DNA from 3 places in the Labrenzia sp. PO1 genome. Region 2 is predicted to be linked to each of the others. Evidence: riboswitches for the same ligand, from Rfam matches in the RefSeq annotation. Region 2 holds a riboswitch; each other region holds the start of a gene.

Region 1 (3,269 bases), on a different contig from region 2:
CGTCATCGCTCAGGATACGTGCGGCTTCCACGAGGCCAAAGACATCCGGCTGCAGGCTGTCGTGATGACCGATCACTTCCAGCTTGATCCAGTCGGTACCAAAAAGGTCGCGTGCCATTTTTGCGGTGGTGACGGCTTCCTTCACCGAATGACATCCGGCAGTGTTGGGCAGAACCTTGACGTTCAGTTCCCGGATCAGGTCCCAGAACCGGCCGCCTCCGCCACTTCCTGCCGTTTCGCGCCGAAGGGACACCGTCAGAATTTCAGCCCCAGATACCTTCACCGCGTCCGACAGAATTTGGGGTGATGGGTACTGGGCAGTTCCAAGCAGGAAACGCGACGCAACGCTTTCGCCATAAACTTCGAACATGGGCGTCATCCTCCCTGCATCGGCGACAGGATCTCGATACGGTCGCCAGCTTGAAGGAAGCAATCGCTTCGTTCTTCAGCACAAACCAGATCGCCGTTGCGCGCCGTTGCAAGAAACTCGTGGTCATAGGCCAGTTCGTCCAGAAGCGCAGCCAGCGTCGCGCTGACAACTTCCTGAGGTTCGCCGTTAATGGTTAGCTTCAAGGGACTTCTCCTGAAGGTGTTGCATGATCCTGTCTGCCGCTTCCATGGCAAAATGCGGAGCAAGCAGGAAACCATGCCGGTAGAATCCGTTCACTGACAACGTGTTGCCGGTAAACGTGAGACGAGGAAGATTGTTTGGATATGCCGGGCGGAGGCCCACCCCGGTTTCGATGATCTTTGCCTCGGCAAATCCCGGATGCAGGCTGTAGGCGGCATTTAGAAGTTCCATGGTGGACCGAACACTGACCGCTCCCTGGTCACCGCTTTCGATCATGGTTGCCCCGACCATGAAGACACCGTTGTCACGAGGCACGACATAGACCGGGATGCGCGGGTGCAGAAAACGCACCGGCCGCGAAAGCGAGACATCCGGCGCGTGGAGGATCAGCATTTCACCGCGTACGGGACGCAAGTGCGGATCCGGCGAGGCCATGCCGGTACAATCGGCGACAATATCGGTCGCCGCGGTGAAGTGCTGCGCCTCTAACCTCACCTTGGCACCACTTTCAGACACCTTTGCCCTCAATGCCGTGAGGGCCCGCCGCGGATCGAGATAGGCTTCCCCGGCAAAATGGAGCCCCTTTGCAAATCGGCCTGCGAGGTCCGGCTCGAGTGCGCCCAGCGCGTCAGCGTCGAGCCAGGCAAAGCCGCTGGTTCGAGAAGCAAAGCGACTTAACTCGCCGGTATCGCGCGGCGCGGCAACAACCAGCGTGCCATTGTGCGAAACCTGGCCCGGCAGGACCTTGCTCCACCAGCCAATGGAGGCTTGCCCGAGCCGCAGAACATCTTCCTCGGCACTTTCCCGCTCACACCATGGCGCCAACATGCCGCCTGCGAGCCAGGAGGCACTGGCTGTGAGATCCTTGTGTTTTTCCAGCAGCTCCACCCGCACACCGCGCGAGACAAGCTCATGTGCCAGTGCCAGACCGGCGACACCCGCCCCTTTGATACCGACCTTCATTCCGCCTCTCCTGCCAGGGTGGACGTCAGTCGTTCGACATCACGGAATGTCTGGTAGCCCGCTTGCATTCAACGGATCTCCGCAAGGACCGGAAAAGGGCCCGCATTTCGGACATTCGGCTTGGAAAGGTGGCCGGGTTGGAGCATTGCCGTGGCGAACGCAGCTGGCCAAGAACACCTTCCCTTCGCCAGCATGACCTGGATCAGGTTCGTCGGGTCCCTGCACTGCGCAAGTGCGCCAGCAGTATCTCAGCCTCTTCTGGAGGCACCCCGGGTGAGCCCCTGTTGTGCCGCCCGTCAGGCGCACCTGTCAAGAGACAGGATGAGCCTTCATCCTTGTTGCCAGGGGCGCGCCAGAAAGTCGTCGATTTCGGCAAGGGTATTGAACCGATAGACTTTCAGATGATCCGGAGGTTCGCGGTAGATGTGCTCCAGCTTGGCTCTGGCGGAGTGTCTCGTTCGCCAGATGAACCTCAGGAATTCAACAGTTTGCCAGTTGAACTGCTCCGGGCAGCCCTCGGCCAGATCCGGACGGCTTTGCCCATTGTATTTCACCGACCGTTTCAGCACTCGAAATATGCGGCGCGTCACCGGGACATCGAGCCAGATGAAAGTGTCGGCACGTTCGATACGTTCCGCATAGGTGCTTGAATGACCGCCCTCGAAGATCCACACATCCTTCAGATGGACCTCATGCGTCAGCCGGTCTTTCTCTTCCCGCGTCCGCTCGTTCCAACCGGAGCGGTAGTGGATCTTGTCCATATGATAGACCGGCAGTCCGGTTTTCCACCCAAGGGCAACGGCAAGCGTGCTTTTGCCCGAGCCCGGGCCGCCAACGATCATCACGCGTTTCATGTCGCACCAAACAAAAGCAAGGAAGGGCCGGTCGTTATACAGATTGTGCAGGGGATGAAAACCCGAAACAGACTGTTCAATGGACACTTCGGCTTCGCAGGCCCTATCTAGTTTGCAAGACAGAATGTTCTTTGATGGAGAGGCAGATGAGCTGGTTGAATTGCCCTGATCCCGTACCGGGAAATGCTGCAAGCTGTGACCCGATTGAAACGATCATCGTACCACGGACATCCGACCTCGGCGGATTTTCGGTAAGACGTGCCTTGCCGTCTGCCAGGCGGCGGATGGTTGGCCCTTTCATCTTCTTCGACCAGATGGGCCCGGCAGAACTTTTGGTCGGCGGCGGTATCGACGTGCGCCCGCATCCTCACATCGGGTTGGCGACGGTGACCTATCTCTTCGAAGGAGAGATGTATCACCGTGACAGCCTTGGAACGGAGATTGCGATTGCCCCCGGTGCTCTGAACTGGATGAGCGCCGGCAAGGGCATCGTGCATTCCGAACGTGAGAGGCCGGAACGCCTGCAGAAAAAACGTCCCCTGTTCGGCCTGCAGAGCTGGGTGGCCCTGCCCAAACACCTGGAAGAGACCGATCCGACCTTCCAGCACCACGGCACCGAAGAACAGCCGGAATTTGCCGACAAGGGCGCTTCAGTCAAACTTATCGCGGGCGAGCTTTATGGCCATAAGGCACCGGTAAAGACAGCGTCCGACATGTTCTATGCCGATATCACGCTGGAACCGGGAGCGAAGATCCCGCTGGATGCCGGATGGGAAGAGCGCGGCCTTTACACGGTCTCGGGCCAGATCACCATCGCCGGCCAGAATTTCGATCCGGCCCAGCTGCTGGTGTTCAAACCGGGTGATCATCTGGTGATCGAA
Region 2 (3,269 bases):
GCGTCCGCCAGATCGAGGTTCGCGCTTTCGAAAAGGTTCAGAAAGCCGTGCGCAACAGCGCCCGGACAATGGACCAGCCCGCCGCCTGAGGCACTCGGACAAAGAGAACCCAAAAAAGCGCCGGAGCTGTGCTCCGGCGCTTTTCTTTTGCCTAAGCTGATGTTCAGCGGATTTCGGCTGTGTAGCTCTCCACCGGCACGACCTTGCTGATCAGACCGGCTTCGGCCATGAATTCCGCAAAGCGCTGGTAGCGGCCTTCATCAAGTGCAGCGGGACGCTTGGCGAACCGCGGCAACGTATCGAACCATGCCCGCCTGTTCAGCTCGTCATTGAGGTTCGGATACGCTTCTATGAAGGCATTCCAGGCTTCTTCCGGGTGATTGCTCAGATAGATCGTGGCCGCTTCCACGGCTGCCAGGAACTTGGCGAAGCGTGGATCGTCCGTCTTGTCCTTGTTGACGACATAGATCAGCTCATCAAAGATCGGCACGCCGTTTTCTTCGGGGAAGAAAGCCTTGCCGGGTTTGCCTTCGATTTCGAGCTGGGTGAGCTCGAAATTGCGATATGCGCCGATCACCGCATCCACCTGACCGGCAAGCAGAGAGCCTGACAACGCGAAATTCACGTTCACCAGCTCCACATCATCCATGGTCAAACCGGCCGAACGCAGCATCTGGCCCAGCATCGCGTCCTCGAAGCCGGAAACGGAAAAGCCGACACTCTTGCCCTTGAGGTCCTTCAGTTCCTGTATCGGGCCGTCCTTGAGCACGATGAGCGAATTGAGGGGCGTCTCCACCAGCGTACCGATCCATTTCAGCGGCAGCTCTTCCTCGATTTGCGCATGAAGCGTCGGCTGATAGGACACCGCGATATCGCCCTGCCCGGCAGCAACCAGTTTCGGCGGCATCGCCGGGTCCGCCGGTTCGATGATCTCAACCTCGAGGCCTTCTGCCTCGAAGAAACCCTTGGTCTGCGCAGTTACCAGCGGCGCGTGATCCGGATTGATGAACCAGTCGAGCAGCAAGGTCAGTTTCTCACTGGCCTGTACCGGCCCCGATGCCAGCAGCCCGGCGGCCAATGCTAGTGACAGGATTTGTTTTTTCATAAGGTCCTCCGTAAAGCGGCAGCTAGGTGAGCGGCTGCCAGGGAACAAGAAGTCGGGTGAGATGGTTCACGGCAAAGCGCATGATCAGCACCATCGCCGCGAGCAGGATCAGGGCGGCGAACATCATGTCCGCCTGCATCCGGTTGCTGCTTTGAAGCATGATGAAGGCAAGGCCTCCTTTTGCCCCGGCCCATTCGCCGATGATCGCCCCCATGGGAGCGAACACCGCGGCCACCCGCAGGCCGGAGGCAAACGCCGGCAAGCCTGACGGCAGGCGAAAGAACCAGAGTTCCTTCAGGCGAGACAGACGATAAAGCCGGGCGAGATCGCACAAACCCGGGTCAAGCCGCTGCAGGCCATCGAAAAACGTCGATGTGACCGTGAAGAAGATGACCAGGATGATGACGACGATCTTGGAGGCCAGCCCGAAACCGAGCCAGAGCACCAGGATCGGCGCGATTGCGAAAACAGGCAGGGCCTGCGTCACCAGAATGGGCGGCATGGCAAATCTTGCAGCAATCGGAAACAGCCACAAAAGAACGGAAAGCAATGCCCCGGCGGCTGCCCCCAGCACAAACCCGAGCACCGTCTCATAGGCGGTGATGCCGGCATGATGCAGAAGGAAGCCTGCGTGTTTGACAAAGGCCGTAAAGACGCGGTCCGGACCCGGCAGGATATAATGCTGGGTGTCGAACACATGGACGATAGCCGCCCAGATTGCGACAGTCAGCAGCAGGCCGAGTATGGTCCTGGCAACAGCTTTCACAAACGCCATCATCCAGCAGCCCCCGCCGCCGTTGGCCAACAGGAACGCATGAAAGCCGATACCGGCATTCGGATGTGCGGCGACCGCAGTGGTCGCAGACAAGTACGCATAGGATCTCCCGTCTTCGGACAAGCCGAAAATGACAATGGAGATCCGGGAATAGGCTAAGGATTCCGTCCCTTCGCCGGCATGACCCGGATCAGGTTCTAAGGGTTCGGCATTACGCCATCTCAGCTCCGGTAACCGGAACACCCCTCGGACCAAGGCGGACCATGCCTTGTGTGACGGAAAAAGGCAAGCCGCCGTGAGGCGGCTTCTTCAGATTTTGAAAGGCGGCAGGCTGGCGCTTAGCCGGCTTGCCAGGACGTGATCGCCTTTTCTACGGCTTCTGCACCGGCGGTTCCCTTTTCCAGGGTCAGGATGCCGCGCTTGCCGTTTTCGTAAAGCATCGGAATGTCGATCCAGCCGCGTTCACGCAGCAGGGCGAGATTGCGTTGCTGCTCGTTCGGCAAGCTGGAAAGGGCAATCCAGAAAAAGCCCGGAGACACTTTCACGGAAGCGCCGATCAGAGCATCGCCACGAGCTTCTTCCGTAGGCTTCATGACCAGGCCTGGCACGTTGACGACGTCACCCGGAGCGAAGTTTTCCGGGAACTCGTACTTGATCTCGACCAGATGGCTGGCGGGCAAGGAAGTATCGTCATTCGGCTTGATGCGAATGTCGACCTTCACATCCCGCTCGGGGATTTCAATGGAGGCGCTCAGAACCGCGAGAGCCTTGCCGTCCAGATTCGTTTCTTCATCGACACCCCAAACGACAGCGCCTTGCGCAGCCGTTCCGGCACCGCCGGACTCTTCCCCTTCTTCGTAAAGGATAGAGCGCTGCACCGAGGAATCCGCCGCCGTGGCGGACGGAGCCGGTGAAGTTTCGTCAGGCGAAATGGCCGAGAGATTGTCTTCCGGCACCGCAATCGGGCTTTCGGTGGTCGCAGAAGACTGATCGTTTTCTCCGCTCGTCACGATGGACGGCTGGGAAGGTTCGGGCGCAGCGGAAGCTGGTGTATCGACCTGCGGTGTATCGGCCGGCGCAGGCGAATCAGACTGTCCGGTAATCGTCGTCGTCGTTACCGTGCGTGCATCCGGGGCAACCACATCCGTCTCGCCTTCGTTCAACAGGCGGTCGGTGTTTTTCGAAGGCTCTTCACCTTCTCCGGCAGGGGCAGCGGTCGAAGGCTCCGGCGTGGTGTCCGGCTGCGTATCGACAGGCGTTTGCGAAGAAGACGCGACCGGCACGTTGCCGCTGTCGGCTGTCTCATCGCCCGCAGGCATCAGGAAATAGGCTCCGGCGCCCAGGAGCACCAGCAACAGGACACCCGCAGCAATCGCGATCGGAACGGTG
Region 3 (3,269 bases), 1.0 Mb from region 2:
TCGATGATCGGGGCCCTGATCGGCCTGACAGGAGCCGGCTTTGCCGCGCTCGCCATGATCACCGTGCGCAAATTGTGCGAGACGGAGCGCACGTCCACGATCGTTACCTGGTTTGCGGGCATGTCGTCCGTATTGTCGCTGCTCACGCTGCCGCTGGGCTTTCTGCTGCCGGGTCAGGCCTGGATCATTCCGGACCTGCCCACGGCAGGTCTGCTTCTGCTGATCGGCCTTGCGGGCGGTGTCGGCCAGATCCTGCTGACGCAGAGCTACCGGTTCGCGGATGCCTCCACCATTGCCCCGTTCGACTATGTCAACATGCTGTGGGCGATCATTGTCGGTTGGGTGGTGTTCAGCGAAACGCCTTTGCCTGCAGTGGTGCTGGGGGCGCTGATCGTGATTGCCGCCGGTATTTTCGTCATCTACCGCGAACACAAGCTCGGGCTGGACCGGACAAAGGCACGCCGGGCGTCATCGCCCTCGCGTTCGTAGGGGGAGAGACAAGAGGGCAGGTCCCGCTGTCTTCCCCGTCATTCCGGACAAGCACAGCAATGCTGTGCACCGATCCGGAATCCAGACTTATTTCGCGCCTTAGGCGCGGCATTACACAAAGAGAGAAGAGTTCGCTTTGCTCACGCTGATGCGCTGGATCCCGGATCGGCACGCAGCTTTACTGCGCTTGTCCGGAATGACGGCGAATGCGGGTGGTTTCCGAAATCGGCCTTACTGCGACTTGTATTCGAACCGCTCAACAGCGCTCTTGGTGCCGTCCTTGAAGATCAGCTGCACGCTGATCGACTGGGCCGACCCCAGGGGCAGCTCCAGATAGGGCTTGTCCTTCAGAACGACATTCTGGTTGTCCGGGTCACAGGCTTCCAGTTGCCATTCCTGCTCAATCGGGTCGTCGTTCAATCCGTAGAAGACATAGTCGATGCCGCACTTCCAGGATTCCAGGTGGGTGAAATAGATCAGCTCCTGGCCCTGCCAGTCGCGGAATGACACCCAGTTGGCTTTGGTAAGGTCCAGGATCTGCTTGATCTGCTCCGGTGGCATGCCTTGCGCGGACGCGGTCGAGCCGATCGGAGCAAGAGCGAGGGGCAGGCAAAGGGCGGCGATTTTAATGAGTTTCATGGAAATTTCCGGGTCTGAGTTCAGAAGGCCTTGAAGGTAATGATGGTTTTGGTGTCCTGAATGCCGTCGATCGGGTGGACCTTCTCGTTCACGAAGTGGCCAATGTCCGAACCGTCGTCGACATAGAATTTCACCAGAAGATCGTAGTCGCCGGAGGTGGAGTAGACTTCGGACGCAATTTCCGCATCGGCGATCGCATTGGCGACCTGGTAGGTCTTGCCCAACTGGCATTTGATCATCACGAAAAACGGTACCATGGGGCGCTCCGGGCAGTTGGTGTTTGAAGGGGGTGAACGTGTCACCTGAACCATCAGCCGGGCTGTTCGGTCAGCCAAACATGCCGGGCAACAGATTCACGAAAGCAGACTAGGACATCGCCTATCTCCTCCCGCCAGTCAATTGCCGAGTAGTCGCTCTGCACAAGCCGGGCCTTGCAATCGCACGGCCGGCTTGTTAGCAGTGCAATCATCTCATGGGGGTGCCCGGCCATCCTGGACCGGGCTGAGAGGCGGCCTGCCAACTCCTTGAACCTGATCCGGCTGATACCGGCGGAGGGATTTGAGATCATGATGCACACACCACTCCCTTCAACACGTCCTTTCCGGAATACCGGCAACGGGCTTTCTGTCGCAGGAGAGCCGTCATGAGCCTTTCCGTTGCTGCTTCCACGCAAGCCCTGGCCGCCGAACAGGTCTTCACCCTTCTGGAAAGGGTGCGGCAGAAAACGCCGCGCGTTCACGCCATCACAAACGCGGTCGCCCAGAGTTTCACCGCCAATGTGCTGCTTGCGCTCGGCGCCGTTCCTTCCATGACCATCGCGCGGGAGGAAGTTGCGGCTTTTGCCGGCGGGGCTGATGCGCTGCTGGTGAACCTCGGCACCCTTGACGAGGAACGTCGTGCGGCCATTCCGCTAGCGATCGAAGCTGCCAGGACTGCCGGACGTCCGGTTTGTGTCGATCCGGTTTTCGTCAACCGGTCTCCCGTGCGCTGCGCCTATGCACGCGAATTGCTGGGCCTGAAGCCGGATCTGGTGCGGCTCAATCCGGAAGAACTCAACGCTCTCCTGCCGGAGCGGGCGGATGCCGATGCATTGATCGAGGCCGGAACGGTTTTTGCGGTCACTGGCCCGGAAGACAGGGTCGAGAGCCGCGGCGAGGATTTCCTGCTGCGCAACGGCGATCCACTGATGTCACGCGTGACGGCCACCGGCTGTGCCGGCGGTGCGGTTCTGGCGGCGTTCCTGAGCATCGAAAAGGACAGGGCGCTTGCAGCTGCTTGCGGACTGTCCGTCTTGAACATTGCCGGCGAAATCGCGGCTAGCCGGTCAGGCGGGCCAGGCAGTCTGGTGCCGGAGTTGCTCGACGCACTCTATTGCCTGACTGACCGCGACATTGAAGCCCGTCTCAAGACCGGCTGACGCAGCCTTTTCGGCATCTACTCCCAGGAGGTTCCCATGACCGCAATTGCGGTAACCATTGCAGGATCGGATTCCGGCGGCGGAGCCGGCATTCAGGCTGATCTCAAGACCTTTTCCGCAAATGGCGTCTTTGGTGCCAGTGTTATTGCAGCCCTGACGGCGCAGAACACGCTTGGCGTCAGCGCCATCCATGATGTGCCACCGGAGTTCGTGCGGGCCCAGATGACGGCCGTCTTCTCGGACCTTGCCGTCAAGGCGACAAAGATCGGCATGCTGTCGCGTGTCGATACGATCGAGGTGGTAGCTGAAGGACTTCGGGAACACGAGACAGGCCCGGTTGTGCTTGACCCGGTGATGGTGGCTGCCTCCGGTGACCCGTTGCTTGCCGACAGTGCGGTCGACACGCTGATTGCCTTGCTGCTGCCGCTGGCCGATATTGTTACCCCGAACCTGCATGAAGCTGCCCGCATGTTGCTGGGCGACGTCGCCGCGGACGAAACGCAAATGCAGGCGCAGGCAGAACGTCTGCTCGGTCTTGGAGCCAACGCGGTTCTGCTCAAGGGCGGGCACGGGTCTGGCGCGAATAGCGCCGATCTGCTTCTGGATCGCAACGGCAATGCGGTCTGGCTCAGGTCAGAGCGGATCAAGACCGACAACACGCATGGCACCGGTTGCACCCTGTCATCCGCGATTGCCTCGGGTCTCGCCAAGGGGCAGGACATGG

The links. Region 2 has a riboswitch for thiamine pyrophosphate ahead of HCG46_RS06985 (ABC transporter permease). Riboswitches for the same ligand answer to the same signal wherever they lie in the genome.
Region 1: another riboswitch for thiamine pyrophosphate. It lies ahead of thiO (glycine oxidase ThiO); the one in region 2 lies ahead of HCG46_RS06985 (ABC transporter permease).
Region 3: another riboswitch for thiamine pyrophosphate. It lies ahead of HCG46_RS02350 (hydroxyethylthiazole kinase); the one in region 2 lies ahead of HCG46_RS06985 (ABC transporter permease).

The regions. Positions count from the first base shown of each region.
Region 1 covers NZ_JAAXCR010000003.1:777,733-781,001, forward strand. The annotation lists gene HCG46_RS18445 (thiazole synthase) at 1-370, opposite strand, end outside; gene thiS (sulfur carrier protein ThiS) at 376-573, opposite strand; gene thiO (glycine oxidase ThiO) at 557-1,534, opposite strand; TPP riboswitch at 1,696-1,816, opposite strand; gene HCG46_RS18460 (DNA topology modulation protein FlaR) at 1,864-2,388, opposite strand; gene HCG46_RS18465 (pirin family protein) at 2,535-3,269, shown strand, end outside.
Region 2 covers NZ_JAAXCR010000001.1:1,516,869-1,520,137, forward strand. The annotation lists gene rpoH (RNA polymerase sigma factor RpoH) at 1-89, shown strand, start outside; gene HCG46_RS06980 (ABC transporter substrate-binding protein) at 164-1,105, opposite strand; gene HCG46_RS06985 (ABC transporter permease) at 1,128-1,973, opposite strand; TPP riboswitch at 2,031-2,137, opposite strand; gene HCG46_RS06990 (hypothetical protein) at 2,219-3,269, opposite strand, start outside.
Region 3 covers NZ_JAAXCR010000001.1:492,104-495,372, reverse strand. The annotation lists gene HCG46_RS02365 (DMT family transporter) at 1-489, shown strand, start outside; gene HCG46_RS02360 (hypothetical protein) at 721-1,128, opposite strand; gene HCG46_RS02355 (Lrp/AsnC ligand binding domain-containing protein) at 1,149-1,385, opposite strand; TPP riboswitch at 1,593-1,703, shown strand; gene HCG46_RS02350 (hydroxyethylthiazole kinase) at 1,772-2,545, shown strand; gene thiD (bifunctional hydroxymethylpyrimidine kinase/phosphomethylpyrimidine kinase) at 2,582-3,269, shown strand, end outside.